Regions from separate parts of the Flavobacterium sp. W1B genome, predicted to be linked through region 2. Evidence: riboswitches for the same ligand, from Rfam matches in the RefSeq annotation. Region 2 holds a riboswitch; the other holds the start of a gene.
What was found. Region 2 has a riboswitch for S-adenosylmethionine ahead of ACMDB5_RS02505 (alpha/beta fold hydrolase). Riboswitches for the same ligand answer to the same signal wherever they lie in the genome.

Region 1: it holds a riboswitch for S-adenosylmethionine, as region 2 does, so the genes downstream of both, ACMDB5_RS11485 (Na+/H+ antiporter NhaC family protein) here and ACMDB5_RS02505 (alpha/beta fold hydrolase) in region 2, are expected to answer to the same signal.

Annotation. Positions count from the first base shown of each region.
Region 1 is NZ_CP178845.1:2,653,022-2,669,233, reverse strand. It holds gene ACMDB5_RS11545 (efflux transporter outer membrane subunit) at 1-505, opposite strand, end outside; gene ACMDB5_RS11540 (efflux RND transporter permease subunit) at 495-3,665, opposite strand; gene ACMDB5_RS11535 (efflux RND transporter periplasmic adaptor subunit) at 3,674-4,819, opposite strand; gene ACMDB5_RS11530 (GbsR/MarR family transcriptional regulator) at 4,853-5,335, opposite strand; gene ACMDB5_RS11525 (HD domain-containing protein) at 5,510-6,739, shown strand; gene lpxD (UDP-3-O-(3-hydroxymyristoyl)glucosamine N-acyltransferase) at 6,779-7,822, shown strand; gene ACMDB5_RS11515 (bifunctional UDP-3-O-[3-hydroxymyristoyl] N-acetylglucosamine deacetylase/3-hydroxyacyl-ACP dehydratase) at 7,815-9,203, shown strand; gene lpxA (acyl-ACP--UDP-N-acetylglucosamine O-acyltransferase) at 9,280-10,065, shown strand; gene efp (elongation factor P) at 10,145-10,711, shown strand; gene ACMDB5_RS11500 (UDP-3-O-(3-hydroxymyristoyl)glucosamine N-acyltransferase) at 10,796-11,725, shown strand; gene sucD (succinate--CoA ligase subunit alpha) at 11,833-12,705, shown strand; gene ACMDB5_RS11490 (hypothetical protein) at 12,923-13,345, shown strand; SAM-I-IV-variant riboswitch at 13,470-13,568, shown strand; gene ACMDB5_RS11485 (Na+/H+ antiporter NhaC family protein) at 13,628-14,950, shown strand; gene fabG (3-oxoacyl-[acyl-carrier-protein] reductase) at 15,137-15,883, shown strand; gene ACMDB5_RS11475 (hypothetical protein) at 15,958-16,212, shown strand, end outside.
Region 2 is NZ_CP178845.1:556,037-572,248, forward strand. It holds gene ACMDB5_RS02480 (sulfite exporter TauE/SafE family protein) at 1-609, opposite strand, end outside; gene ACMDB5_RS02485 (RrF2 family transcriptional regulator) at 721-1,131, opposite strand; gene ACMDB5_RS02490 (trans-sulfuration enzyme family protein) at 1,283-2,455, opposite strand; gene ACMDB5_RS02495 (OsmC family protein) at 2,483-2,911, opposite strand; gene thrA (bifunctional aspartate kinase/homoserine dehydrogenase I) at 2,967-5,381, opposite strand; gene ACMDB5_RS02505 (alpha/beta fold hydrolase) at 5,405-6,367, opposite strand; SAM riboswitch class I at 6,447-6,553, opposite strand; gene ACMDB5_RS02510 (hypothetical protein) at 6,733-6,936, opposite strand; gene ACMDB5_RS02515 (O-acetylhomoserine aminocarboxypropyltransferase/cysteine synthase family protein) at 7,532-8,806, opposite strand; gene metK (methionine adenosyltransferase) at 9,325-10,575, shown strand; gene ACMDB5_RS02525 (deoxynucleoside kinase) at 10,808-11,422, shown strand; gene ACMDB5_RS02530 (sodium-translocating pyrophosphatase) at 11,516-13,981, opposite strand; gene ACMDB5_RS02535 (inorganic diphosphatase) at 14,091-14,621, opposite strand; gene ACMDB5_RS02540 (DNA-3-methyladenine glycosylase family protein) at 14,733-15,335, opposite strand; gene ACMDB5_RS02545 (DUF5686 family protein) at 15,425-16,212, opposite strand, start outside.

The DNA.
Region 1 (16,212 bases), 1.3 Mb from region 2:
TTGCTTGATTTACCGCAGTTGTTTGTAAATAGGCGGCATTGGTAGCGCGCTTATTACTTCTCATTTTACCCCAAATATCAGCTTCCCAGGACAAGGAACCCGTTAATTGGTATTGATCCGTGCTTCTGTTTTGCACAATGGCTCCAAACTGGCTGTTTTTAGACAATTCATTATGCGTCCAATCAGTTCCAGCAGAAAGAGTAGGGAAGTAGCCTGCTTTTCCTTGTTTCATAGTTGCTTGTGCTGCAACCAGATTTTGCATTGCAATTCGGATATCCAAATTCTTTTGCAATCCTTTTTTGATGTGAGCCTGCAAGATCGGATCTGTAAAAAGCTTGTCCCAAGATACATTTCCTAATGAAGCAGTGTCCGTAGCCACTACTTCATTTCGGTATAAATTTTCTGTTTTTAACTCCGGACGCTTGTAGTCTTTGGCAACAAAACACGATTGCATTAGTGTTGCTGTTATGCCTAATAGTGCGACTCTGTATATTTTATTTTTCATTTTCTTCGTCTAAAGGTAATACGTCAACTTCTTTATTTTCAAATGGTTTTCCGGAAATTTTTTCCTGTAATCCTTGGAATATCACAAACAAGATTGGAATTACAAACACTCCAAAAATGGTTCCTACTAACATTCCTCCGACAGCTCCCATACCTATAGAACGGTTTCCGACAGCTCCAACTCCTGATGCTAACGCCAAAGGCAATAATCCGAAGATAAAGGCTAATGATGTCATTAAAATAGGACGTAAACGCGCTTTTGATCCTTCAATAGCAGCTTCTGTAAGATCCATTCCGTGTCGTCGCCTTTGTATGGCAAATTCTACAATCAGAATGGCATTTTTGGCCAGTAGTCCTATCAGCATTATCAAGGCGACTTGGAAATAGATATTGTTTTCTAATCCTGCCAATTTCACAAAACCAATTGCTCCGGCAATACCCACAGGTAATGAAAGTAATACCGAAAGTGGTACTAAATAGCTTTCATATTGGGCACTTAGCAAGAAATAAACAAATATTAAACTCAATAAAAACACTCCAATTGCCTGATTACCCGCTAAAATTTCTTCACGAGTCATTCCAGAAAATTCATAGGTATAGCTTTTTGGTAAATGCTGGGCGGCCACTTCTTGAATGGCTTTAATTGCATCACCAGAACTGTAGCCTGGTTTTGCTTTACCATTGACATTTACTGCTTTTAGCATGTTGAATCGAGCCACTGCTTCAGGACCATAAATTCTTTTGAAATCAACAAATTGGCTTATTCCAACCTTTTGTCCCGAGGCATTTTTAACATAAATAGAATTGATTGATTCTAGATTTTCACGATCTGATGCTTTGGCTTGAATCATTACACGGTATTGCTTTCCGAATTTGTTGAAATCCGTGGTGTACAATCCTCCATAATAACCCTGCATCGTATTGAAAATGTCCGTTACAGAAACTCCGGCATCTTTGGCTCTTTCCACATTAATATCCATTTGGTATTGAGGGAAAGAAGGGTTGAAGTTGGTAATAGCATATTGAATTTCGGGTCTTTTCATTAATTCCCCTAAAAATTCATTACTCACTTTACTCACCGTAGCCCAGTCATCGTCTCCTTTGTCTTGAATTTTTAGTTCGAAACCATCAGCTGATCCAAAACCTTGCACACTTGGAGGTGTAAAGAATAATGCTTTGGCATCTTTAAAATGGGCAGTTCGACCAAATAATTCACCAACTACTGCATCAACTGATTGGTTGGCTCCTTTACGATCTTTCCAGTCTTTAAGTTTAATAACCGTAAAGGCATAAGAACCTCCACTTACGCTATTTAGTAAACTAAAACCTACTACACTCATTCTTGCTTCAACAATATCCATTGAGGCTAAAATAGAATCCAATTCATTGACTGCTTTTTGTGTTTTCTCTAGAGTTGTCCCTGGAGGAAGCGTCAAGTCGGCCATGATAATTCCTCTATCCTCATTAGGAATAAATCCTGAAGGGGTTGTTTGAAACAAAAAGATAGTAATACCCGAAAAAACCAATAAACCAGTAATCGCAATCCATTTTTTTCTGGCTAAGAATCCTAAAGATTTCACGTATTTATTATTCATTCGATCAAAACTAGCGTTGAAAGCAATGAAGAATTTGTCTTTAAAGTTTTTATTACGGTGATCCGAATCATGGTGTGGCTTCAAAAACAAGGCACATAGAGCAGGACTTAATGTCAAGGCATTTACTGCCGAAATCAAAATGGCAATAGCTAGTGTTATTGCAAACTGTTGGTAAAATACTCCCGAAGGACCACTCAAGAAGGATACCGGAATAAATACCGCAGCCATTACTAAGGTGATAGAAATAATCGCTCCTGTGATTTCGCTCATCGCTGACATAGTAGCTTCTTTCCCTGATTTTGCTCCCTCATCGAGCTTGGCATGCACCGCCTCGACGACGACAATGGCATCATCGACAACAATACCAATGGCAAGAATCATAGCAAACAAGGTTAACATGTTGATAGAGAAACCAAATATTTGCAGGAAGAAAAAAGTTCCTATAATAGCTACCGGTACTGCAATAGCCGGAATTAATGTAGATCTAAAATCTTGTAAGAATAAATATACTACTAAAAACACCAATAAGAAGGCTTCTATCAACGTAGAAATTACTTTATCGATAGAGGCATCTAAGAAAGTTTTGGTATTGTATGGAATTACATAATCAACTCCTTCAGGGAAAGATGGTTTACTTTCGTCAAGAATACTCACAATTTCGGTAATAATGTCTTGTGCATTAGAACCGGAAGTTTGAAATATCCCAACGGCAACACCTTGTTTACCCATCGCTATATTCTTAGTTCCATAATTGAAACCTCCTAATTCTACAGTAGCAACATCTTTAAGCCTTAAGAAATTTCCATTTCCTGTAGCCTTTACAATAATATTCTCGTAATCTTTTATTTCAGAAAGGCGTCCTTTGTATTTGATAACATATTCGTAAACTCCTTCTGCATTTTCTCCAAATTTACCCGGAGCTGCTTCTACGTTTTGTTCTTGTAATGCAGATTGGATATCTTTAGGAGTCAAATTATAAGTTGCCATTTTTGCTGGATCAATCCAGATTCTCATCGAATAATCTTTGGATCCAAAAACATTAACCTGACCAACACCTTTAATACGTTGTAATTTTGGTACTAGGTTTATTTTAGCATAATTCTGAATATAAGTTTCATCAAAAACATCATTATTAGAATACAAAGCAAAAAACATCAAGGCACTCGTTTGGCTTTTTAGAGTTGTAACCCCCGTTTGCACAACTGCTTGAGGCAATTTTGATGTTGCACGAGCAACTCTATTTTGAACGTTTACCGCAGCAATATCAGGGTCTACACCTAATTCAAAATAAACGGATATTTTAGCAGAACCATCATTCGCGGCAGAGGAAGTCATATAGGTCATTCCTTCAACACCATTGATCTCTTCTTCTAGCGGAATAACCACACTGTTTAGTACCGTTTCAGCATTAGCACCTGTATAAGTCGCGGTAACCTGAACTGTTGGTGGGGCAATTTCGGGGTATTGTTCTACGGGTAATGACATCAATCCTAAAACACCTAAAATGGTGATTAAGATCGAGATTACGGTCGAGAGAACTGGTCTCTCTATAAAGGTTTTTAACATCTTGACAATTATTTTTTAGCGGGTGTAGTATTTGTTTTTACCGAATCGATTGCAACGGCATCACTCTTTTCTGAGGTGCTGTTTTTCGTTTGCTGAGGGACGATTTCCATATCGTCTTTCAGTTTAGAAGCTCCTTCAACTACAATAACTTCTCCTTCAGAAAGTCCGCTTGTAACAATGAAATTCAAATCAGAAGTTCCATTTGTTACAATGATTCTTGATTTCACTTTGTTTCCTTTCTCAACAACATAAATAATTTGTTTGCCCTGTACTTCAAAAACAGCATTTTGTGGCACTAAAATGATATTTTTATCTATTATTGGTAAACGAACGATTCCGCTACTACCACTTCTTAAAATTCCTTGCGGATTTTTGAATTCGGCTCTAAATTCCGTAGTTCCTGTAGTTGCATTCATCAAACCATTCATAGCAGTAATCTTTCCTTTTTGATCGTACTCTGAATTATCTACTAAAAGCAGAGAAACTTCCGGAACTGATTTCAATTTTTCGGCGGCAGTTGCTCCATTGAAAGTTTTATTAAAAAACAGCAATTGTTTTTCATTCATAGTGAAATAAGCACGAACAATTTTAGTGTCAGATACTGTAGTTAAAGGCGTTTCGCTACTAGGATTCACTAAACTTCCTTCCTTAAAAGGCAAACTTCCAATAACTCCATTTACTGGAGAATAGATGGTTCCGTAACCTATATTGGCAGCAATACTTCCATAAGCGCTTTTAGCTTGGGCTAATTTTGCTTTAGCGGTTTCTAATTGTACATTACTTATGATTTGTCTATCAACAAGAGGCTTTAATCGGTCAACTTCAACTTGCGCGGCTTGAACCATCGCTTTTGCTGCCGAAGCATCTTGGTTTAGAGTTTGTGTTTCTAATTTAAATAAAATTTGACCTTTTTTTACCACCTGGCCTTCATCTACATAAACTTTTTGGATGAATCCATTTACTTTAGGACGGATTTCAACGTTTTGTTGTCCTTCAAGATTAGCAGTATATTCCTGATATACAGTTGCATCTTGAACCATTACTGTTTGAACCGGAAAAGGTGCTGGACCTTGCGGTGCTGCTTGTTGTTCTTTCTTGCCACAAGAGGAAATAATAAGCAAAACAGCTAATATGGGTAATAGTTTTTTCTTCATTTTTTATTAAATTTGATTATTGATTATTTGTTTTTATGTAGTTTCTATTTCTTTAAATTCAGATATGGTTTTGACAAATAATTGTTCTAGCTGCTCGATATGAGATTTGTAGGATTTTATATTTTCTAAATTAAATTTTTCCTCAGTACAAGAGACAGTTTTTTCTCTATAAGAGATCATTTTGTTAATTATGATCTTTTCGGATTTTACCATTTTTAAATAATTAGACAGTTGTTCACTTAAAGGAGCTCCTTTATAATATTTTTTCCTATCTCCAGTAACCGTGAAATAGGTGATTTTTTCCATTTTTAAGAGTAAATTTAAATTAGTTGAAACAGAACTTTTACTCGCACCCAATTTTTCGATTAAGTTTTCAAATGTTAAACCCGATTTACAACCGTCTATTATTAAAAAACCTAAAATTCTTGCCGCCAATGGCGGAATGTCAAATACGGACTCAAAATGAACACCAAGCATTTCTATAATTTCTTGTCTTTCTTTTTGTGTTGTTGCCATTATATTTTTCTTGCAAAGATACGATTGGTTCGTAAAACACCGAACCAAATGAACTTAATTTTATGTTAATTAAATTTGATCAAAAAAAACAATAATTAAATGGACTCATTTTGAATAGATATGAAAGTAAAAAGGTTAATTTGCCTATATTTGTTGTCCTAAAAAAAAGTTATAGTGAGTCAAATCAACAAGCTGAAAATATTCAATGATCCTATATACGGGTTTATTACCATTCCTAATGCCTTAATTTATGATCTGATACAGCATCCATATTTTCAGAGGCTTAGGCGTATTTCTCAAATGGGGTTATCATATTTAGTATATCCCGGCGCTAATCACACCCGTTTTCACCATGCTTTGGGTTGCATGCATTTGATGCAAAAAGCGGTAGATGTTTTGCGTTTCAAAGGCGTTTCTATCTCTACAGACGAAGAAAATGCCCTATATATTGCTATTTTGTTACACGATATAGGTCATGGACCATTTTCGCATGCGATGGAAAGGAGTATTGTAGAAGATGTACATCATGAAGCGATCTCACTTTTATTCATGAATCAATTGAATATCGAGTTCAAAGGTAAGTTAGATTTGGCTATTCAAGTTTTTGAGGGCGATTACCATCGAAAATTCATGTTGCAATTGATTTCCAGTCAACTCGATATGGATCGTATGGATTATTTAAAACGCGATAGTTTTTATTCGGGCGTAGCTGAAGGAAATGTCAATTCAGAGCGTCTGATTCAAATGATGAATGTAGTAGATGATGTATTGGTTATCGAAGAGAAGGGAATTTATTCTGTTGAAAAATTTCTGATGTCCAGACGATTAATGTATTGGCAGGCATATCTGCATAAAACAAGTTTGGTAGCCGAGCAAATCTTGACCAAAATCTTAAAAAGAGCCAAAGAGCTAACTTTAAAAGGAGTTGTTTTACCTTGCAGTGAACCGTTAAGATTTTTCTTAGAAAACAAAATCACCTTGGATACTTTTGATGCTCCTACTTTGGATTTGTTTTCTCAATTAGACGATTTTGACATTATTAGTGCCCTGAAATCATGGCAGCGTCAGGATGATTTTATTTTATCTTCTTTGAGTAAAATGATTATCAATAGAGATTTATTAAAGATAAAACTGACAAGCGAAAAAGTGCAAATTGAGGAATTACAACCTCTAAAAGAACGCTTTGCATTAGAAAACAATATCAGTTTGCCGGAAACTAATTATTTTATATTTAGAGGGAAAATAAAAAATCAGGCTTACAGTAAGGAAGCTGAGCCAATACGAATTTTGAAAAAAGACAGAACAGTCGAGGATGTAATTGAATCTTCGGATCAGTTGAATTTAAAATCATTATCAAAATCGGTTACTAAATATTACATCTGTTTCCCAAAACAACTTGTGTAATGAACATTTAAAATCTATTTTTTTTATATTTTTGTCGCGATGAAATTTACAGCAGAACAAATAGCAGGGATTTTGGAAGGTGAAGTTGTTGGGAATCCCAATGCTGAAGTACATGAGTTATCTAAAATTGAAGAAGGGAAAAACGGTTCGTTAACTTTTCTATCGAATCCCAAATACAATAATTATATTTATACTACAGAGGCTACGATTACCATTGTAAACAAAAGCTTTATTCCGGAATCAGAATTGAATACCACTCTTATAAAAGTAGAGGATGCTTATATGGCATTTTCTAAATTGTTGGAATTTTACGATCAGGCAAAAGGCAACAAAAGCGGAATAGAACAACCATCGGTTCTGTCTGAAAATGTAAAATATGGTGCTGACTTATATTTAGGCAGTTTTAGCTATATAGGAAAAAACGTTATTTTAGGCAATAAGGTTAAGATTTATCCTAATTGTTTCATTGGAGACAATGTTGTTATTGGAGATAATGTCACTATTTTCGCCGGAACAAAAATATATTCGGAATCCGTGATTGGTAATAATTGCGTGATCCATTCCGGTGTTGTTATCGGGTCCGACGGTTTTGGTTTTGCACCAAACCCTGACGGAACCTATAAAAAAATTCCACAAATTGGGAATGTTGTTATAGAAGACGATGTAGACATCGGTTCTTGTACTACTATTGACAGAGCTACGATGGGATCAACAGTTATAAGAAAAGGAGTGAAATTGGACAACCAAATCCAAATTGCACATAATGTTGAGATAGGGGAAAATACTGTTATTGCGGCTCAAACTGGTATTGCAGGTTCGACAAAAATAGGTAAGAACGGAATGATTGGAGGACAGGTAGGAATTGCAGGACATTTAACCATTGGTGATAATGTTCGAATTCAAGCCCAAGCAGGAATTGCCAGAAATATAAAAAATGAGGAAGTTTTACAAGGATCTCCATCATTCGCATATAATGATTTTAGTAAATCCTATGTGCATTTCAAGAATTTGCCTAAACTTGTAGCAGAAATTGAAGAGTTAAAAAAACAAATATTAAACCAAAAAAATGGAAACAATGGTTAAACAGAAGACCATCAAAGCAGAAATCTCGCTAACAGGAGTTGGATTACACACAGGTAGAGAAGTTAAAATGACTTTTAAACCTGCTCCAGTCAATAATGGTTTTACTTTTGTAAGAGTAGATTTAGAAGGACAACCAGTCGTTGAAGCTGACGCAAATTATGTTGTCAATACACAAAGGGGGACAAATTTAGAAAAACTTGGAGTTCAAATTCAGACTCCTGAACATGTTTTAGCTGCATTAGTAGGTTGCGACTTAGACAATGTTATTATAGAATTAAATGCATCTGAGCTTCCTATTATGGATGGCTCGTCAAAATATTTTGTTGAAGCTCTTGAAAAAGCAGGAATTGAAGAACAAAATTCGAAACGAAATGTATACGTAGTAAAAGAAGTTATTTCTTTTACAGACGAAGCAAGCGGAAGCGAAATATTAATCATGCCAAGTGATCAATATTGCATAACCACAATGGTTGATTTTGGGACTAAAATTTTAGGTACTCAAAATGCAACTATGAAAAGTATTTCAGAGTTTAAAACTGAAATATCTGAATCCAGAACATTTAGTTTTTTACATGAATTAGAAGCATTGTTAGATAACGGACTTATTAAAGGCGGTGATCTTAATAACGCTATTGTATATGTTGATAAAGAGATTTCTGATTCAACAATGACTAATTTAAAAGCGGCTTTCGGAAAAGATTCTCTTAATGTGAAGCCTAATGGAATATTAGACAATCTTACTTTGCATTACCCAAATGAGGCTGCAAGACATAAATTACTTGATGTTGTTGGTGATTTGGCTTTAATTGGAACTAAAATTCAAGGTAAAGTAATAGCGAATAAACCAGGTCATTTTGTAAATACACAATTTGCAAAAAAGATGGCTAAAATTATAAAAATAGAACAAAGAAATCATGTTCCTGTTTATGATTTAAACCTAGAGCCTTTGATGGATATTCACAAAATCATGGCAGTTCTACCTCATAGACCTCCATTTTTGTTAATTGACAGAATCATAGAAATGTCTGATAGCCATGTGGTAGGGATGAAAAACGTAACAATGAATGAAAATTTCTTTGTTGGGCATTTTCCAGATGCTCCGGTTATGCCAGGTGTTTTAATTGTAGAAGCTATGGCACAAACTGGTGGGATATTAGTCTTGAGCACGGTTCCGGATCCAGAAAATTATTTGACTTATTTTATGAAAATAGATAATGTTAAATTCAAGCAGAAAGTTTTACCAGGTGATACCTTGATCTTTAAATGTGATTTAATTACACCAATCAGAAGAGGAATATGCCATATGCAAGCCAATGCTTATGCTAACGGAAGATTAGTTGCTGAAGCCGAATTAATGGCGCAGATTGCAAAAAAACAATAAATAAGGATCCTGTAATTCTTGACAGATAAAACGTCAAGTTTTATTCAGATAAATAAAAAATAATAAAAAAAAGCAGATGAATCAACCATTAGCATATGTTCATCCTGGCGCTAAAATCGCCAAAAATGTTGTAATTGAGCCTTTTACAACCATTCATAATAATGTAATTATTGGAGATGGTACTTGGATTGGCTCTAATGTTACCATCATGGAAGGTGCAAGAATCGGAAAAAACTGCAATATATTTCCCGGTGCAGTAATCTCTGCAGTTCCTCAGGATTTGAAGTTTGGAGGAGAAGAATCTTTGGCTATAATTGGCGACAATTGTACCATTAGAGAATGTGTTACTGTCAATAGAGGAACAGTAGCTTCGGGTCAAACCGTTATTGGTGATAATTGTTTAATCATGGCTAGTGCGCATATCGCGCATGATTGCCACGTGGGTCACAATGCCATTATTGTAAACGGCGTATTGTTAGGCGGACATGTAACTGTAGGTAATTACGCTATCGTTGGCGGTTTATCGGCAGTACATCAATTTATTAATATTGGAGATCATGCTATGATTTCTGGAGGATCGCTTCTAAGAAAAGATGTTCCACCTTATACAAAAGCTGCAAAAGAGCCTTTGTCTTATGTAGGAATTAATTCTGTTGGATTGAGAAGACGTGGTTTTTCAACTGAAAAAATCAGAGAGATTCAAGATATATACAGAATCCTATATCAAAAAAATTATAACACCACTCAAGCTTTAGGCATTATTGAAGGTGAGATGGAGGCAACGCCTGAGAGAGATGAAATTATTGATTTTATCAGAAACTCATCAAGAGGTGTTATGAAAGGATATTCGGGGAATTATTAGTATTCGAATTTTCATTTAAAAAAATAAAAACAATAGATTTTAGAATACATAAATCTAAAATCATAAATCAAAAATTAAAATGGCATCTACATCAGATATTAAAAACGGATTATGTATTAAATTCAATAATGATATTTATAAAATCATTGAGTTTCTTCATGTTAAACCAGGTAAAGGTCCCGCTTTCGTTAGAACAAAATTAAGAAGTTTAACTACAGGAAGAGTATTGGACAATACCTTTTCTGCAGGGCATAAAATTGAGGAAGTTCGTGTTGAAAATCATAAATTTCAATTTTTATATCCAGAAGGTGACGAGTTTCACTTTATGAATACGGAGACTTTTGAACAAATATCTTTGAACAAAAATATCTTAGATTCACCAGGCTTGTTAAAAGAAGGAGAAAATGTAATGGTAAGCATCAATACAGAAACGGATTTACCTCTTTCTGTAGATATGCCCGGATCTGTAATACTTCAAGTAACTTATGCAGAGCCAGGAATTAAAGGAAACACGGCTACAAATGCAACTAAATCAGCAACTGTTGAAACTGGAGCAACTGTAAACGTACCTTTATTTATCAACGAAGGAGATAAAATTAAAATTGATACCGCTTCGGGTTCTTACATGGAGCGCGTAAAGGAATAAATAATTTGATAGTTAGAAAATGTGAAAATTAGCTAATTTTCACATTTTCTAATTGACATATTTTCTCATTTTCTAATTAAAAATATGAAATTCCCAAAAGTTTATTCTTTACAAGAAATAGCAGCCATAATTGACTGCGAATACGTTGGTGATTCCAATTTCGCTGTTTGCGGTATGAATGAAATTCATGTTGTAGAAGCCGGTGATATTGTTTTTGTAGATCATCCAAAATATTATGACAAGGCGCTCAACTCGGCGGCGACTATTATTTTAATCAATAAAAAAGTAGATTGTCCTGAAGGGAAAGCATTATTATTGTCAGACGATCCTTTTAGAGATTTCAATAAACTAACCCGTCATTTTAAGCCTTTTCAATCTTCATCTGCTAGCATTTCTGCTTCAGCTGTGATAGGTCAAAATACTGTAATACAGCCTAATGCTTTCGTTGGAAATCATGTTGTCATAGGGAAAAATTGTTTGATACATTCAAACGTTTCTATTTATGATCATACAGTTATTGGTGATAATGTTATTATTCACGCCGGAACAATTCTAGGTGCTGATGCTTTTTATTACAAGAAGCGAGAAGATGGTTTTGATCAGTTGCTTTCAGGTGGGCGAGTGGTTATAAAAGACAATGTGGGTATTGGAGCCTTATGTACAATTGACAAAGGCGTTACAGGAGATACTACCATTGGCGAAGGGACAAAAATAGACAATCAGGTACATGTAGGTCATGATACCGTAATTGGAAAAAAATGTTTAATAGCTTCACAAACGGGAATTGCCGGCTGTGTAATTATTGAAGACGAAGTTACCATTTGGGGACAAGTAGGAACCACAAGCGGAATTACTATTGGTAAAAAAGCGGTGATTCTAGGACAAACCGGAGTTACAAAATCCGTTGAAGGAGGAAAGACCTATTTTGGTACGCCGATAGAAGAATCAAGGGAGAAATTAAAACAATTGGCCAATATTAAAAAGATTCCTGAAATTTTAATCAAATTAAAATAACAGCAAACTAATTATCTTAATTTTTTTGATGCCAAAAAAGGCGTAAAATAATTTCGAAAACCTTACTTTTGCATCACAATTTTAAAAAATCACATAAAATATATATCATGAGTGTTTTAGTTAATAAAGATTCCAAAATAATTGTTCAAGGATTTACAGGAAGTGAAGGAACTTTCCACGCTTCTCAAATGATTGAGTACGGTACTAACGTTGTTGGTGGTGTTACTCCAGGTAAAGGGGGAACAACTCATTTAGACAGACCTGTTTTTAACACTGTAAAAGACGCTGTAGAACAAGCAGGAGCTGACACTACTATCATTTTTGTTCCGCCAGCTTTTGCTGCTGATGCAATTATGGAAGCTGCTGATGCTGGAATAAAAGTGATTATCGCTATTACAGAAGGAATTCCTGTAGCTGATATGATTCACGCTAATAACTATGTAAAAGAAAGAAACGCAAGACTTATTGGTCCTAACTGTCCAGGAGTTATTACTCCAGGTGAAGCTAAAGTTGGTATTATGCCAGGTTTTGTTTTCAAAAAAGGAACCGTAGGTATTGTTTCTAAATCTGGAACTTTAACGTATGAAGCGGCTGACCAAGTGGTAAAACAAGGATTAGGAATCACTACTGCTATCGGTATTGGTGGAGATCCAATCATTGGAACAACTACTAAAGAAGCGGTTGAATTGTTAATGAATGACCCAGAAACAGAATGTATCGTTATGATAGGTGAAATTGGAGGTCAATTAGAAGCTGATGCTGCTAAATGGATTAAAGCCGATGGTAACCGTAAACCAGTTGTAGGATTCATCGCGGGAGTTACTGCTCCAGCTGGTCGTACAATGGGTCACGCAGGTGCTATCGTCGGTGGAACTGATGATACAGCCGAAGCTAAAAAACAAATCATGAGAGAATGTGGTATTCACGTAGTAGATTCTCCAGCTGAAATTGGTAAAAAAGTAAAAGAAGTTTTAGGATAGTTTACTATTAAAAACTAAAAATAGATTAAGCCTCACAATTTGTGGGGCTTTTTTATTATAAATCGAATTAAAAAAATACCTTTGCACTTTATTAAATTGAAGCTTTTAAGAAGTTAATTTTTAATAAAAACAATAAAAATATATGGTTTTGAATTGTTCTCATGCCTTTAAGAGGTATTTTTTTTGCCAAAGCCAATCCAAATAAAAATAAAATAATATGTATAAGGAATTAAAAAAATTCGAAGTTAGCAATCAGTTTTCATTTTCTATCGATGATAGTTTAGAAGAAGTTTGCAATGCTTCTGAAGGAAGTGGTGTGTTTTTAGTTTACGCAGTAGGAGATAGTAAAGAATTAATCATGGTTGGTTCTACTGGAACTGTTCAAAACGACGGAACATTAAAAATTAAAAACGGCGGTTTATATGATAAAATTGTAAACGGTCACCAATTTGCAAAAACAGGAAGGAAATATTCTTGGCCTGCGCAAATGAAAAAAGAAGACATCAGTGTATTAGAAGTGGTTTGGTACGAAACATTCAATGATGCAGTTAAAGCTATTCCAACAGCTGTTGAAGGACAAGTTTTGCAAAACTTCTTAGATGAAAACGGAAAATTACCAAGATGGAACGTGGCTTTCTAGTCAAATTTCTGAAAAGATAAATTGTTATTTAAAAAGCTTTACTTCGGTAAGGCTTTTTTGTTGCTTTAAAATCACAAAAATAAGTTTCTAATTATTTTTATATCAAAATAAGCATTACTTTTGCAGCCGTTATCACGAATCTCATATTATGAGATAGCAACCTGCAACAACGAGCAAGGTGCTAAAACGATAAGCCAAATCCTTTGGAAAAAATGTTGTTTTTTTATTCCTGTTTTGCTTTTTTGTTTTTTCGTCATATCCCTTTCATTTAATAAATTGATTATGACAAAACATGTTAGAAATGATGGTAATCCATTCGCTTTAATTCCTTTACTGATTTTTATCTTTACTTTTTTAGGAGCCGGTATTTGGCTCAATGATTTTTATGCACTTCCGTCCCCGGTTGCCGTTTTATTGGGAATTATTTCCGCTTTTTTACTTTTTAAATCCTCTACCGAGGAAAAAGTAACTACTCTGATTGCCGGTTGCGGCGAGAGTAAAATTATGACGATGTGTTTGATTTATCTGCTGGCCGGTGCTTTTGCAGTTGTAAGCAAAGCTACAGGAGGTGTTGATGCAGTAGTAAGTTTAGGAATAAACAATATTGATGTAGCTTATTTTCCGTTGGGGATTTTTTTGATTGCTGCTTTTTTATCAACTGCAACGGGAACTTCCGTGGGGGCAATTGTCGCCATTGGACCTATAGCAGTGAGTTTAGCCGATAAAAGTGGTGCTTCTTTGCCTTTAATTTCAGGTGCCTTGCTTGGTGGTTCTATGCTTGGAGATAACCTTTCGATGATATCCGATACCACTATTGCGGCAACACAATCATTGAACTGTAACTTAAAAGATAAGTTTAAAATCAACTTATTCATTGCCTTCCCGGCAGCGCTAATTACTATTTTGGTGCTTTTTTACTTGGGATTAAACTCAGATATTGTTGCTGTAGCCATTCCTAAAAATAGTTTTGACTGGATTAGCATTGTTCCTTATCTATTGGTAATTGTTCTGGCAGTATCTGGAGTTAATGTTTTCTCAACTTTAATCATAGGTACTTTACTTGCTGGAATTATCGGTTATTTTGGAAATCATTTCACCCTTATGGTTTTTACTCAAAAAGTTTATGAAGGTTTTACAAGCATGACCGAAATTTTCTTGCTTTCGATGCTTTCAGGTGGTCTGGCCGCAATGGTTGACAAAGCCGGTGGTATCGATTATGTATTATCTCAAGTTAAGAAGCGCATTAAGAGCAAAAAATCGGCTCAGACCGGAATTGGAACCTTAGTGGGACTTACGAACTTAGCTATTGCCAATAATACGGTATCTATCGTTATTACAGGAAGTATTGCTAAAGAAATCAATGATGAATACGATTTGAATCCAAAGAAAACGGCGACAATACTTGATATTTTTTCTTGTGTTATTCAAGGGATTCTGCCCTATGGAGCACAGGTACTCTTGATTTTGAGTTTTGCCAATGGTAAATTAAATTTCCTGGATTTAATTAGTAATGCCTGGTATCATTTATTCTTATTTATCTTTACATTAGTGGCTATCTATGCCAATTTTTGGGATAAATGGGTAAATCGAATTTTTAAAATCTAAAGAGAACTATTTATATTAACGTAATTGAATCTCAAATTTTTTTTAAAAAAGGAATTATTATATATTTGACGATTGTTAGATAGCCCTGACAGAAGCGAAAATCCTTTTATTTTTTTGTTAAAAAATAAAAGATTGCAGCGAATAGCAGGAATAGCTTCAAATAAAAATTAAACTAAGTTTTAGAACATGAAATTACTAGAAGGAAAAGTTGCCATTATAACAGGCGCAAGTCGCGGAATTGGAAAAGGAATTGCAGAGGTTTTTGCAAAACATGGAGCAAATGTTGCGTTTACTTACAGTTCGTCTGTTGAGTCGGCTTTGGCATTAGAAAATGAATTAAATGCATTAGGAATAAAAGCAAAAGGATACCAATCTAACGCTGCCGATTTTAATGAAGCGCAAACATTTGTTGATGCCGTTTTAGCTGAATTCGGAACCGTAGATATTTTGATAAACAATGCAGGAATCACTAAGGATAACCTTTTGATGCGTATGTCTGAAGCTGATTTTGATACCGTAATTGATGTGAACTTGAAATCGGTTTTCAATATGACCAAAGCGATTCAAAAAACATTCTTGAAGCAACGTGCAGGTTCAATCATCAATATGAGTAGTGTAGTGGGAGTGAAGGGAAATGCCGGACAAACAAATTATGCTGCTTCTAAAGCTGGAGTAATCGGGTTTACAAAATCGGTTGCTTTAGAATTAGGTTCTCGTAACATCCGTTGTAACGCTATCGCTCCGGGATTTATTGAAACTGAAATGACTGCCAAATTAAGTGCTGATGTTGTTCAAGGATGGAGAGACGGAATTCCGTTGAAGCGTGGTGGAACTACTGATGACGTAGCTAATGCTTGTTTGTTCTTAGCTTCGGATATGAGTGGATACATTACCGGTCAAGTATTAAATGTTGATGGAGGAATGCTTACTTAAAAAATAATTATGAATGATGAATTATAAATGGTATCAGAATTCAAATTTAAAATTCATCATTTAAAATAAAACAAATGACAATAACCACCATTTTATTGATTTTACTTTCGCTAGTAATTGCAGTCGGTTTGTCATTTTTTCAATATTATTACAAAGCCAAAAACAAGTCAAAACTGAACTTGTTTTTGGCTTTTTTGCGTTTTTCATCGATTTTCGGCTTATTGTTATTGTTGATTAATCCCATAATCACCAGAAATACGCTCGAAACCGTGAAAACGCCCTTGGCGCTTGTTGTTGACAATTCCAGTTCAATCTCCTACTTGAATGCC
Region 2 (16,212 bases):
GCCTCCGCCAACTGAATCCATAAAACCTCCGAAAGAAGCTAAAATGCCCAATTTCTTGGTTTTCTTTTTTATAATATTTTTTTGCATTGCTTTTCTAATAATAATACAAGCCAAAGCAATCATATAAACCGCAATAAAAGGCTTAATTACATCGCCATCAATTACATCAGATAATAAATACGCTCCGGTTATAGAACCTAAAACGCCCGGAATCAATAAATGCCTTACTAATTTTTTATTGATGTTTCCAAATTTATGATGTGAAATAGCCGATACTCCAGTGGTAAACATTTCTGCTACGTGAACCCCCGTGCTACTAACAACTGGTGGAACTCCATAAGCCAATAAAAAAGAGGTTGATGTTGCACCATAACCCATTCCTAAAGTCCCATCAACTAACTGAGCAAAAACACCAATCATGAAAAAGACTAAAAACTCCTGATTGAATCCATTTAAAAAACCATTCCAAGAAAATTCCGAATGGTGATTATACACTAAAGTAAATATTAACCCTACTAACAAAACAACAGGGATAATAACCCACAAACGCTCTGAAAAAGTGATTTCCTGTTTTACCGCAATACTATTTTTATTTACTTCCGAATTCATCTTAAATTATTTTTTCAACAAAAATCTATTACCCTATCGGCTTTATAGATTAAAAGGCAAAAGTAATGCTTTTTATTAAATTACAAATTTTTTTTTAGATTATTTTACGGTTTAAAAAGCGATATCAGCCAGAGTATTATTTTCTAATATCATCAAGGTATTGTCTCGTACTTCGGTCATTAGCCTCCGAACAGCACAAGTAGCTTCATCGGTACAGTCTTCACATTTTTCATAAAAATTATGACTGGCGCAAGGTAGAAGCGCAATGGGACCCTCGAGAATTCGATAGACATGAGCCATATTAATGTCTTTTGGCTCTTTGATGAGGTAATAACCGCCACCTTTTCCTTTTTTGGCACCCAAAAAACCCGAATTACGCAATAATAACAAAATACTTTCTAAAAATTTAGTCGAAATGTTTTCACTTTTTGCAATCTCTGCAATTTGAACTGGCGTTTGATCTTTCTGGCGAGCCAAAAAAGTCAAAGCCTTTATTCCGTATTTTGTTTTTTTAGAAAGCATAATTAACGATTTTTGATTTAAGAATGATGATCAACGATTTTTGATTTAAAAAAACATCAATTGTTTTAAATTCAAACACCAAATCTACAATCTTTTTTAGCGACAATCATCAAATCTAAAATCAAAAATCGTTTATCAAAAATTGAAAATCTTATGAAAGTGCCTGTTCTAAATCGGCAATTACATCTTTAACAGTTTCCAAACCTACAGAAACGCGCACCAAACCATCGGTGATACTTACCGCTAACCTTTCTTCAACAGATAATTTGCTGTGTGTTGTTGATGCCGGATGTGTAACGATTGTTCTGGTATCTCCTAAATTTGCAGAAAGCGAACACAATTTAATTTTATTCAAAAAAGCCCTTCCAGCTTCAATTCCGCCTTTTATTTCAAAAGCTACAATATTCCCACCAAGACTCATTTGTTTTTTGGCAATTTCATATTGCGGATGCGATTTCAAGAACGGATATTTTACTGTATTCACATTTGGATGGTTTTCGAGAAACTCTGCCACTTTCATCGCATTTTCGCAATGTTTCTCTACGCGAACGGCTAATGTTTCTAAACTTTTCGACAATACCCAAGCATTGAAAGGAGACATTGAAGGTCCTGTATTTCTCGAAAATAAATAAATTTGTCTTATCAAATCTTCATTTCCTACGGTAACTCCGCCAAGAACTCTTCCTTGCCCGTCAATTAATTTTGTAGCAGAATGAATGACCAAATGAGCTCCAAATTTAATTGGATTCTGGATATAAGGTGTCGCAAAACAGTTGTCGATAATCAATATCAGATTGTGTTTTTTGGCAATATTTCCCAATAATTCTAAATCGATAATATCTACCGCCGGATTCGTTGGCGACTCAGCATACAAAATTTTAGTATTAGGCTTAATAAAGCTCTCAATGGTTTCCGGTTTGTCAATATCAAAATACGAAGTTTCGATATTCCATTTTGGAAAATAAGTTGTAAACAACGCATGGGTTGACCCAAAAACACTACCCGCAGAAACGATATGATCACCTGATTTTAACAAGGCTGCAAAAGTAGAATAAACCGCTGCCATCCCTGTAGCATAGGCATAACCTGCTTCGGCACCTTCCATTTTGCAAATTTTCTCTACAAATTCAGTTGTGTTTGGATTGCTAAAACGACTGTAAATATTTCTTTCTTTTTCTTCCGTAAAAGAAGCACGCATATCTTCGGCATCTTCAAATACAAAACTGGATGATAAATACAAAGGCACCGAATGCTCTAAATATTGGGTTCTTTCTAATTGACTGCGTATGGCTTGGGTTTCAAAACCAAATTCTTGTTCGTTCATTTTTTTATTTTCTTTTACAAATGGCTATTAACCAAGTGTTATATTATTCAAAACTACTTTATAATGTATTGTTGCCGTGGGTTCTAATGTTTTAGAAACGGAACAGTATTTCTCGAAAGAAAGCTGTGCCGCTCTTAAAGCTTTTTCTTCGTTTATAGGTCCTTCCAAGAAGAAAACTACAGTAATATTCTTGAACGGTTTGGCTTCTCCAACTTGCACTCTTTCGCCCTCAACTTCCGCTTTGAAAGAAGTAATTTCCTGGCGTTGCTTTTTTAAAATCGAAATCATATCAATCGCGCTACAACCAGCAACTCCCATCAATACTAATTCCATTGGGCTTGGTCCCATATCATTCCCGCCAAATTCAGGACGACTATCTACATTTACTATATGTCCACGCTCATTTTTTAATTCAAAGTGGAAATTATCGTTTATTCTGTTTAATGTTATTTTCATTTTGTATCTTTTTTATATCTAAATTCAAAAATCATTACTCTGCGATCTGAAATCCTTATCCTTTATCCGACAATCTCAAAACATCTCCAAAAACACCTCTCGCCGTAACTGCCGATCCGGCTCCAGCTCCCTGAATCACGATTGGTCGGTCTCCGTAAGATTCCGTGTAAATTTCGAAGAAAGAGTCTGATCCTTTCAATCCGCCTAGCGCCGTATCAGATGGAACCGAAACTAATTTTACTTCTAGATTTCCTTTGTCGTTTTGTAAATCTCCAGACAATTCGCCTATATATCTCAAAACGTGATTTGGCTTTTGTTCGCTTTTTATCTTATCATAAATTGGGTCAAATTCCTTCAATTTATTTAGAAAATCAGAAACATCGCCTTCACGTAAATGTTCCGGAATAAGATTCTGAATCCCAATTTCTTCAAATTCATTTTGCAAATCCAATTCTCTTGCTAAAATCAATAGTTTACGTCCTACATCATTACCGCATAAATCTTCTCTTGGATCCGGTTCTGTGTACCCATTATCAATTGCTTCTTTCAAAATTTCACTAAAAGGAGCATCCTTGGCTGAGAAATTATTGAACAAATAACTCAATGTGCCAGAAAAAACGCCTTTAATTTTGGTGATATTTTCACCAGAAAGATGCAGTAATTTTATAGTATCTATCAACGGCAGACCAGCACCAACATTAGTTTCATAAAGATAACTCTTTTGATTATCCGCCAATACCTTTCTTAAATCTTTGTAAAACTTATAACTTAATGTGTTGGCAACTTTGTTAGAAGATATTAAATCAAAACTGTTTTCGGCCAATCTTACATAATTCTCAACGAAATCAGCACTTGCCGTATTATCTATTGCAATTAAATTCTCCAGATGATGTTCATTTGCATAAGCGATAACATCATCAATTGTATACGAAAAGCCGTTAGTTTGTATTTCGTTTATCCAATTTGGTGATACTCCGTTTTTATTCAAAAGGATATTTTTTGAATTGGCAATCGCAAAAACATTCAATTTAATTCCTTTTCTTTTCTCGATTGTTTCAGCAGATTCCAATATCTGGTTAATCAAAGTTCCTCCAACCAAACCATGGCCAAAAACGGCAATATTATTTTTCTTTGAAACTCCAAAAATCTCTCCGTGAATAACATTCAGCGCTTTGTTCAGTTGGTGCTTATAAACCACCAAACTAACATTCTTACCCGTCACCGTATTATTGAAAAGTATAGGAACAATTTTATTCTTGATTAATGCCGTATAAGGCTTGTAAAACGTACTTAAATCCTGACCAATAATTGAAATTACAGAAACATTATCGGTCACCGTAATTTTATTGACATCCTTTGAATAGAAATCATTTTCAAATTCTTTTTCAAGTTCAATCATCGCTTTGGTCGCTTTATCAGCGGCTACCACTAACCCAATCCCTCTTTCAGATGATCCTTGTGATATGATACTTACGCTGATATCATTATCTCCCATCACTCTAAAAATACGGGCATCAACACCGGTTTTCCCTAATAAACCTCTTCCTTCAAGATTCACCAAAGCCACATTTTCTAATACAGAAAGCGTTTTAATTCCTGCTTCATTCGAATTAGATGTGATTAGCGTTCCTTTATTTTCGTGATTAAAGGTGTTTAAAATACGAAGTGGAATGTTTTTTTCCAATAAAGGAATAATCGTTTTAGCATGTAATATCGTTGCACCAAAATTGGCTAACTCATTGGCCTCATTAAAGGTCAAATGATCAATTTTTTTAGCATCCAAAACCAAATCTGGGTTGGCTGTGTAAATTCCATCCACATGAGTATAGCTCTGAAGTTCTTCGGCGTCTAAATAATTCGCCAGTAAAGAAGCGGTGTAATTACTGCCATTTCTTCCTAAAGTAGTCGTGTCATTGTTGTTATTTGAACCAATAAAACCAGTGACAATATTTACTGTGGTCCCATTATTTTGTTTAAAGTGTTGAATAACATTTTTCTTGGAAAGTTGTTCAAGCGGTTGCGCATCACCAAATTTAGAATCGGTTTTTAGCAAAACTCTTGAATCCGTAAAATGAGCATTTATTCCTTTAGAAACCAAAATAGCCGTCAGTAATTTTGCCGAAATCAATTCTCCCTTAGAAAGAACCTGATCTTTTATTTTGGTACTATAATCTCCAATTAGGCTAATCCCTTCAAAAAGTTTTTCCAATATTTGGAATTCTTCAGACAAATCTACTTCTTGATATTCTCCGTTTTGATATTTTTTAAAATCTTCAAATAAAGGCTTGTAATCTCCGTTTTCGGATGCAATTCTTAGTATATCTTCTAATTCATCTGTTGCATTTCCACGAGCTGAAACTACAACCGCAATTTGCTCTCCTTGATTTACTTTGTCAACTATGATCGAAACAACTTTACTTATTCCTTCACCATTAGATAGTGATTTACCTCCAAATTTTAATATTTTCATTTTACTATGTTTTATAATTGCCATTAAAAAATATCGGCAAGTAAATTATTTAATTGTTCGTATTCGATCAAAAAGGCGTCGTGCCCGTGTACCGATTCAATTTCCTGATAAGATACATTGATATTGAGTTTCTTTAATTCCTGATAGGTTTCTTTATTTTCTTTTGCCGTAAAAAACAAGTCCGAATTAATTCCAATAATGTGAATTGAGGCTTCTATTCTCGAAGCCAGAACTTCAAATGAATCCGTGTTTCTGCTAACATCAATTGTTTTTAGCAATTGGTTCATCATCTTATACGAAGACAGTTGAAACCGTTTTTGTAGTTTTTCTCCATGATGAATAAGCCAACTTTCAACATTAAAAATTGCTAATTCTTCGTTTTTGGTTCTTTGAAATTTTTCTTTGAAAGATTCCGGAGTACGATAACACATCATGGCGTGCGTCCTGGCATCTTCAATAGGTTTACAAGAATTATTTAGGATTTGTTCTTGCAAAAAACAATTGGCAATCAACCAATCAGTAGCTTTCCAATCGGTAGCAATAGGAATTAAATGTTTGGTGATTTTAGGCTCTAAGGCAATCATCTCCCAAGCAATCCCACCACCTACTGAACCACCAATTAAAGCATACAATTGATCAATTTTAAGAAATTGAATCCCTTGGATGAATAATTTAGCGATATCTCTGGCCTTAAAATCTAAATAATTATCTATAGTCGTTTTATCATAACCATTACCCGGTATGTTAAAAGCAATTACGGTATATTTATTAGTGTCTATTGTTTTATTGTCACCAATTAAATCATTCCACCAGCCATCATTCCCTACAACACGAGAATTGCCCGTTAAAGCATGATTGACCAAAACGATAGGAGCTGTGTTTAATGCCGGTCCAAAAACTTCATAAGTTAAGTTTAAGACAGGATAAACAACGCCACTTTCGGTGGTGAAATTTTTTATAGTAATAGGATTGAGTTTATTTTCCAATTTCAAATCTTTTAAAATTTTGATCTGTGTCTGGAAATATTAGAAAGAAAAAGCTAGAAATAAACTAGGAGAATTCTTGTTGTTATCTTTCCACTTGAGTGTGGTAGAATGCAGCACCTTCTTCGATTTCTCGAAGGGTTGCTAAGGCTTCATTGGGTCTAATCCCTCTGCCTTTCTTTATAACATTTCAGTACGTTTGTGAACTTATTGGCGCAAATTAACTACATTTTTTGTTAATAACCAAACAAAAATGCCTTAGATTTTATTCTTAAAATAGTACAAACACAAAAACGCAAGGCAACACCGAACATTGCTATTCAGAAATTACTTGCGATTAAGTCACTATAAAATTGGGAAAAACCCAACTATATAAAAAGAGTGTCATTTTCTTTTGAATACATCAAAAACTGTAATGAATTGGATTGTTTTTTTAAATCCTTTTCATCAGTTGCATCCAATCCTAATCTCGGATTAATTAAATCATTTTCTGATAAATTAACTCTACTTCTTTTGTTTCTTAAATTCCTAAAGAAATTAAATTTTTCGCTAAATGTGTTTTTTGTGCTCATCGTACTTATTGTTTTGGTTATTCTTTATTTTAAAATCAATGCTTGCTTATTATTAAAAATGTTTTCTTAGATAGTATAAAAAAACCCTTTTGGATAAAATACCAAAAGGGTTTAAGTAATGTATACCTACACTTTTGGAAATCAACATCCTTCTACAAGAAATTTTGTAGAAAGTGATTTACTATTTTTAATGACGCATTTATTCATCGTGTGTGTTTTATTTTGAAACATATTATATTAAAAAAGCCTCCCAATGCTATTTACTATTGAGAGGCTCTTGCTATAGATGTGTAAATTGAAAGCAATTACAACCCGGCAGATTCCTCCGAAATATTTTTAACCTTTTTGCAAATCTTAAAATTCATTTTTTGTTTTTTCTTGATATACAAATATGGCTATTTTTTCTCTATTTTCCAAATATCTTAAGCCTATTTAACGTTAGTTTAGCAAAAAAACACTATTTAGCTATTTAGTTAACAATCTAATAACAAATAAGCTAGAACTAACTTCCAAAACCAAACGTTTTATATTATTTTAAATCAATACGCCAAAAATGACTTTCGAATTAGTCCGCTGAATAAATTCACTTTTAAAACTACAAACTATCAAAAACTGCTTTTAAATCTGCTTTCAAATCATCAATATCTTCTAAACCTACTGACAAGCGAATTAAATCCTGAGTAACACCCGAAGCGACTTGCTGGTCTGCCGATAATTGTTGATGCGTTGTACTTGCAGGATGAATAATTAAAGACTTCGTATCTCCAATATTGGCTAAAAGCGAAAACAGCTTGGTTTCATCAGCTACTTTTTTGGCAGCTTCAAAACCTCCCTTTAAACCAAAGGTTAGCAAACCGTTTTGTCCTTTTGGCAAATAAGTTTGCGCTAAATCATAATACTTACTTGACTTTAATCCTGGATAATTTACCCAAGCCACTGCATCTTGATCTTCTAACCATTGTGCTAAAGCCAAACCGTTTTCACTGTGTTTCTGCACGCGAAGCGGCAAAGTCTCTAAACCTTGGATAATTTGAAATGCATTAAACGGACTCAAAGCCGCACCAAAATCACGTAAACCTTCAATTCTAGCTTTTGCAATAAAAGCAGCATTACCCAATGCTTCATGATAAATTAAACCATGATAGCCCGCAGCTGGTTCTGTAAATTCCGGAAACTTACCACTGCTCCAGTCAAAAGTTCCTGCATCAATAATAGCGCCTCCCAATGAAGTTCCGTTACCTGCAATGTATTTCGTCAACGAATGAACAACAATATTTGCACCGTATGTAATAGGATTTAATAAATAAGGAGAAGCCACAGTGTTATCAACCATGAATGGTACTCGAAATGCTTTGGCTTGCGCCGAGATCGCCTTTAAGTCCAAAACATCTAGTTTAGGATTCCCTAAAGATTCTGCAAAAAATACTCTTGTATTTTCTTGAGCAGCTTTAGTAAAATTAGTCGGATCAGAAGGATCTACAAAAGTAGTTGTGATTCCTAATCTAGGCAAAGTAACACTTAGCAAATTATAAGTCCCTCCATACAAACTGTTAGATGCTACAATATGATCGCCGGCCCTAAGCAAAACAAGCAAAGCAGTTGTGATAGCTGCTGTTCCTGATGCCGTAACCACCGCAGCGATTCCACCTTCCAAAGCAGCCAAACGCTGTTCCAAAATATCGTTTGTAGGATTATTTAATCTTGTATAAATATAACCCGTTTCTGCTAAACCAAATAAATTAGCCGCATGTTCTGAGTTATTAAAAACATAAGAACTAGTTTGATAAATAGGAACCGCTCTTGTTCCTCCGTGTTGTCTAACATCATGCCCAGCATGCAAAGCCTTAGTTGCAAAATTTTGTGTACTCATTGTGTTTGATTTTATTTAGTTAATAGTTTTTAGATTATAATTTGAATTAATTTCATAAAAAAACCCCTGCGGTTAGCAGAGGTCTCAATTATATATTTTAGATTTTTAAAACTATACAATAGCGAACTCTGCGGAATACTCCGGCATCATAAAACACATATTGTTAGTAATAAATTTCATTTTTCTATTATTTGATAATAGCAAATTTGCAAACTATTTTTGATGTGACCAAATAAAAACGAATATATTTACAAAGCCTATAGAATAACTAGGATATGTTAAATATATTAATTTAAATTAAAAAAAGATTAAGTTTAATTTGCAATTCAAAATGGTTTCATACATTTGCACCCGAATACAAGAGGAAAAATTTGAACTGATTGCAACCTCTTCATAATGAAACGAATTCATTATGAATACTGAATGTTTTTCAGTAGAAAAAATGCTAAAGCAGAAACTCTTCTTTAGCACTATTTTGCAACTATTTTTTCCTCGCTTAATTTTAAACAACAATTATTATGGCCTATTTATTTACGTCAGAATCTGTGAGTGAAGGACATCCAGACAAAATTGCAGATCAAATTTCGGACGCATTAATTGATAACTTTTTAGCATTTGACCCCGAATCAAAAGTGGCTTGCGAGACTCTGGTTACAACTGGACAAGTAATATTGGCCGGAGAAGTAAAATCAAACACCTACTTAGACGTACAAAATATTGCTCGTGAGGTAATCAGAAAAATTGGTTACACGAAAAGTGAATATATGTTTGAAGCTAATTCTTGTGGAATTCTTTCTGCAATTCACGAACAATCAGCTGACATAAACCAAGGAGTTGATAGAGCCAATCCTGAAGAGCAAGGTGCTGGTGACCAAGGAATGATGTTTGGTTACGCAACAAACGAAACAGACAACTACATGCCTTTGGCACTTGATTTATCTCATAAATTATTGCAGGAATTAGCTATTTTAAGACGCGAAAATAATGAAATCACTTATTTACGTCCAGATGCTAAATCTCAGGTAACTTTAGAATACAGCGACGACAACAAACCAACTCGTATTGATGCGATTGTAATTTCGACACAACACGATGATTTTGACGAAGAAGCAGTAATGCTTGCCAAAATCAAAAAAGATATCATCGAGATCTTGATCCCAAGAATCATTGCCAAAAATCCTAAACAAGCGCATTTATTCAATGATAAAATCCAATACCACATTAACCCAACAGGGAAATTTGTAATTGGAGGACCTCACGGAGATACCGGACTTACAGGAAGAAAAATCATTGTGGATACTTACGGTGGAAAAGGTGCTCACGGTGGTGGCGCATTCTCCGGTAAAGATCCAAGTAAAGTAGATAGAAGTGCTGCTTATGCTACACGTCATATTGCTAAAAACTTGGTTGCTGCAGGCGTTGCTGAAGAAATCTTAGTTCAGGTTTCTTACGCTATTGGTGTTGCAAAACCAATGGGTATTTTCATCGATACTTACGGAACATCTAAAGTAAACTTAACCAATGGTGAAATTGCAAAAAAAGTAGAAGCTATCTTCGATATGCGTCCTTATTTTATTGAGCAACGTTTGAAACTAAGAAATCCTATTTACAGCGAAACAGCTGCTTACGGACACATGGGACGTACGCCTGAAACAGTAACAAAAACTTTCTCTGCTCCAGGTGGAAACGAAAAAACAGTTACAGTTGAATTGTTTACTTGGGAAAAATTAGATTTCGTTGACCAAGTAAAAACGGCTTTCGGATTGTAATAAATAAGATCGGATTATTTTATAAAAAAGCCATTCATTGATCATGAATGGCTTTTTTATGTTCTAAAACTATAAAAAACAAATATTTTTTTTAGTAGTCAAAGACTTATATAAAAATCAGAGGAAGAAAATTAAAATTTCGAAAAACGTTTGAAAAATTCAGCAATAGAGAGCAAATTTTATCTATTTTTACAATTAAGTAATTTACAAATTATAAAATCATAACAGCGTAATGCACATAGCAGTAGCAGGAAACATAGGGTCTGGAAAAACAACTTTAACACGTTTATTGGCGAAACACTTTAAATGGGAACCCCATTTTGAAGATGTGGTAGACAATCCATATTTGGATGATTTTTATCACCAAATGGAACGTTGGTCTTTTAATTTGCAAATCTACTTCTTGAATAGTCGTTTTCGTCAGGTGATGCAAATTCGCGAAAGCGGTAAAAAAATAATTCAGGACAGAACCATTTATGAAGATGCTCATATTTTTGCACCCAATCTTTATTCGATGGGACTGATGACCAATAGGGATTTCCAAAATTATTCTTCTCTTTTTGAATTAATGGAATCTACGGTTAAAGCGCCTGATTTATTAATCTACCTAAGAAGCTCTATCCCGAATCTTGTGGGACAAATTCACAAACGCGGCCGTGAGTACGAATCTACTATTTCTATTGATTATTTGAGTCGTTTGAATGAACGCTACGAGGCATGGATTCATACTTACGACAGAGGTAAATTACTTATTATTGATGTAGACAACATCAACTTTGTTGACAGACCCGAAGACTTAGGAAATATTATAAATCGAATAGATGCCGAGATAAACGGGTTATTTTAATCCTCTTGCCTCACCTTCAAAGAAATAAAGTAAATCTTTTTAAAATAAAAATGCCCCACGAAAGTGAGGCATTTTCTTTATAATCAAGTTAAATTAATTTTTCAACGCGTCAATTTTGGCCTGAACCTCAGCATCCGTTCCTTCAAAAACATGAACTTCTGATTTCCCATTTGTGGTCGTTTTGATTGTCGCTTTCACTTTCCCATTAATATTTACTTTTTCAATAGAAACTTCTTTAGAAGTCGTTTCGGCTTTCATTGCGTCTGGCTTCATGTGTTCGCATTTTGCATTGGTACAACCTTTGGCCAGACATTCTTCTTTAGACATTGATGTACATGCTCCCATAGTAATACAACAGCTGGCTTTATCAGAAATCGTATGACTACCGTCACCTAAAATTGGTGCCATAACTAATCCAATCAAACAAGTCAATTTTATTAAGATATTCATCGACGGCCCAGAAGTATCCTTGAATGGATCACCAACCGTATCTCCTGTCACAGCAGCTTTATGCGCATCTGAACCTTTATAAGTCATTTCGCCATTAATCATAACACCGGCTTCAAATGATTTCTTGGCATTATCCCAAGCGCCTCCTGCATTATTTTGAAAAACAGCCCAAAGAACGCCCGAAACAGTAACTCCAGCCATATAGCCCCCTAACATTTCGGCAATCAATTGATTATTGCCACCATAAACTAATTTCCCTAAAAGCACAATCGCAATTGGAAAACCAATGGTTAATATCCCCGGCAGCATCATTTCTCTTAAAGCCGCTTTGGTTGAAATATCAACGCATTTTGCATATTCTGGTTTTCCAGTTCCCTCCATAATCCCTGGAATTTCTTTGAACTGACGACGCACTTCATACACCATATCCATAGCTGCTTTACCCACTGAGTTCATCGCCAAAGCCGAAAAAACAACAGGTATCATTCCGCCCACAAATAACATCGCCAGAACTGGTGCTTTAAAAATATTGATCCCGTCAATTCCTGTAAAAGTTACATAAGCCGCAAATAGAGCCAATGAAGTCAATGCTGCCGATGCAATAGCAAACCCTTTTCCGGTTGCAGCAGTTGTATTCCCCACAGAATCCAAAATATCGGTACGGGTACGCACTTCTTTAGGCAATTCGCTCATCTCGGCAATTCCTCCTGCATTATCAGAAATTGGACCAAAAGCATCGATTGCTAATTGCATTGCTGTTGTTGCCATCATCGCCGAAGCCGCCAATGCCACACCATAAAATCCTGCAAATGCATAAGAAGTCCAAATAGCAGCAGCGAACAATAATACTGTTGGAAAAGTAGATATCATTCCCGTTGCTAAACCTGCAATCACGTTAGTTCCCGCACCTGTACTCGATTTTTGAACAATTGCCATAACCGGCTTTGTACCTAAACCTGTATAATATTCCGTAACTGAAGAAATCACCCCACCAACTACTAAACCTACGATTGTAGCATAAAAAACCCTCATAGATGAAATATCCTGGCTTCCTTCACCGAAAAACTCCATATTCATAGTTTCCGGTAACATATATTGTACTAAAAAGAAACAAGCAATAGCAGTTAGCGCAATAGAAACCCAGTTCCCTATATTCAATGCTTTTTGAACTTGTGCTTCTTTTGCATTTTCATCAGTAATTTTTACAAGCATGGTTCCAATGATAGAAAATAAAATTCCGAAACCGGCAATAGTCATTGGTAATAAAATAGGCCCTATTCCGCCAAAAGCGTCTTGAATATTTCCGCCCATGTCTTTAATGACGTAATTCCCAAGAACCATCGCTGCCAAAACGGTGGCCACGTAAGAACCAAATAAATCCGCTCCCATTCCGGCAACATCACCTACGTTATCCCCCACATTATCCGCAATTGTAGCCGGATTACGAGGATCGTCTTCTGGAATTCCGGCCTCAACCTTACCTACTAAATCAGCACCAACATCAGCAGCTTTTGTATAAATTCCGCCACCAACTCTTGCAAACAAGGCAATAGATTCTGCTCCAAGAGAAAATCCAGCCAATGTTTCCAGTACCACGGTCATGTCTTCGGTAGAAGTCCAGCTTCCGTTCATAAAAAAATGAAAAAAGAAAATAAAAAAAGAAGTCAAACCCAGAACGGCTAAACCGGCAACACCCAATCCCATTACGGTTCCTCCTCCAAAAGATACTTTCAACGCCTGAGGCAAACTCGTACGAGCGGCTTGTGTTGTTCTTACATTTGTTTTAGTTGCTATCTTCATACCCATATTCCCGGCAAGAGCAGAGAAAAAGGCTCCAAAAACAAAAGCAACCACTATTAATAGATGTGTTTTAACCCCTGATATAAATGTTATTCCTGCTAAAACTATACTGGCCAAAAGCACAAAAACGGCTAATAATCTATATTCGGCCTTAAGGAAGGCAAGTGCCCCTTCATAAATGTAATCTGAAATCTCTTTCATCTTTCCATCGCCGGCATCTTGTTTTAAAACCCATGTGCGTTTAACCCACATAAATAAAAGCCCTACAATTGCCATGATTATTGGCAAATAAATCATAATTGTATTCATAAATTCGTTTTGGTTTTTTGGTTAATAATCAACACTATTAAAAACGAATTTAAACAAAAAAAGCAATATTCTTACAGAATATTGCTTTTTTTAAGATATATAGAAAAGATTATTTAATACTAAATAAACCTTCTGGTTTGTTTTCTATCTGATCAAAACGATCCGTACAGGCTTTCAAAATTGCATAAGCTTCGTCTCTATCTCCCCAACCACCAACATCGACAGTTTTGTTTTCAAGATCTTTATACACTTGAAAGAAATGCTCAATTTCTTTTAATAAATGCGGGTTCATATCTGATAGGTTTTCCAATTTGTTCCAAATTGGATCAGAAACTGGTACACAAATCACTTTTTCGTCTGGACCTTTATCATCTGCCATATGGAAAACCCCGATAGGCTTTACTTCCATTACACATCCAGGAAAAGTAGGCTCATTTACTAAAACCAATACATCCAAAGGATCACCATCTAATGCAAGAGTTTCTGGTATAAAACCATAATCAGCCGGATACATCATTGACGAGAATAACATTCTATCAAAACGCATTCTTTTAATTTCAAAATCGTATTCGTATTTATTTCTACTCCCTCTTGGGATTTCGATTAATACATCGAAAGTTTTTAATTTGTCTGCAGTCATTTTATCGTATGTCTTAAATTCTTTTATGCGAGTGCAAAAGTAGTTTAAAAACCCGTTCTCCACAAGAATAATCCGTCATAAAACGCAAGAAAACAAAAGCTTCGCTATTTATTAGTACGAAATCGTCCTAGCTCTTTTTTTTAGGTAATAATGCCATAAAAGAAAACTAGCCATAGAACGATACGGCCTCCATTTTATGCTATGTATCTCTATGATTTCTTTTTCGTGGATATCGAATAATTCTTTTATGGTATTAATTATGGCTATATCTCCCAATGGCAGCAAATCTGGCTCTTGAAGACAAAACATTAAATAAATATCTATCGTCCAGTTTCCTATTCCTTTTATCTTGATGAGCTCTTCTCGAACTTGTTGAGCCGGTTTATTGGCCAGACTGTCTATATCAATATCTTGATTCAAGATCGCTAGTGCTAATGCTTTGATATAAGATGTTTTTTGTCGGCTTACGCCAAGGACTCTAAACTCCTCATCGGATATATTCAGAAGAATCTCTGGTTTGACTGTTTTTGCCCTTGTTTTTAATTTCAAAAAAGCTGCTTTGGCAGAATCAATTGAAACTTGCTGTTCTAATATTAGCAAAACTAAAGTTCCGAAACCTTCCGGTCTTTTGGGAATTACAGGCAAGCCATATTTTTCAATTATCAACTTGAAAACAGGTTCTTTTTCTGAAAGATATTCGATAGCTTCTTGCATACTCTTTTTTTAGCCCAGATAGAAGTGTAAATCCTTTTCCTTTTTTAAGAAAAAAGGAAAAGATTGAAACGAATAGCTGGAAATAGCTCCTAGAAATAAAACCCAAAAGATCCTTTTATAGAAAAACGCTGTGTATCTGGGGTGTTAAAATAATTTCCTCTCCAAGCAAAATCAATACGCAGAACTTTGAAAATATTTCCGATTCCTGCGCTGTATTCCCAGTACACGTCTTCGGGTGCGTTATAAACCAATCCCGATGCATTGATTGCTCTATTAGCGTCAGATACGGTTCCGTAAACTGCTTTTGCGCCAACAATTTCTCTCCAATTGAGTTTTCTCATAAATGGAATTCTTGAAAACAAACGGCCTCCAAAATTATGATCCCACTGCAACATGGCATATTGATCTGTTACAAACTCGTAAAAATTAAGATTACTAAAAGTGTTTTCAATAGTAAAATAAGTTTGATTTCCCGGAATAACATTCAGCAAGCCTAAAGGAATTGTACCAAAAGTTTTACCGACCTCCATAATTACATTCGAACGTCCCAATGGCCCTATAATTATAGGTTGTTTATAATACAATTGGATTTTTTCGTATTTGAAATCACTATTAAGTAAACCTTTAAATCCATGACTGTAATTTACATAAAAACGGCTAAAAGGGCTATCTGCATCACTTCTCTCTACACCATAACCAATCGTTTTTCTATTGGGTGTGTATTCAATCTGGAAGTTAACTTCTGATTGTTTCAAATCACTTTTCGTAGTTGTAAAAGTATTGTCCGTATAATAATCCAAACTAAATGTACTAGAAGCCGACTCTAAAGTTCGGTACGAAAATCCGGTTTGAAAAGTCAAGTTCTTGATTGGCTCTA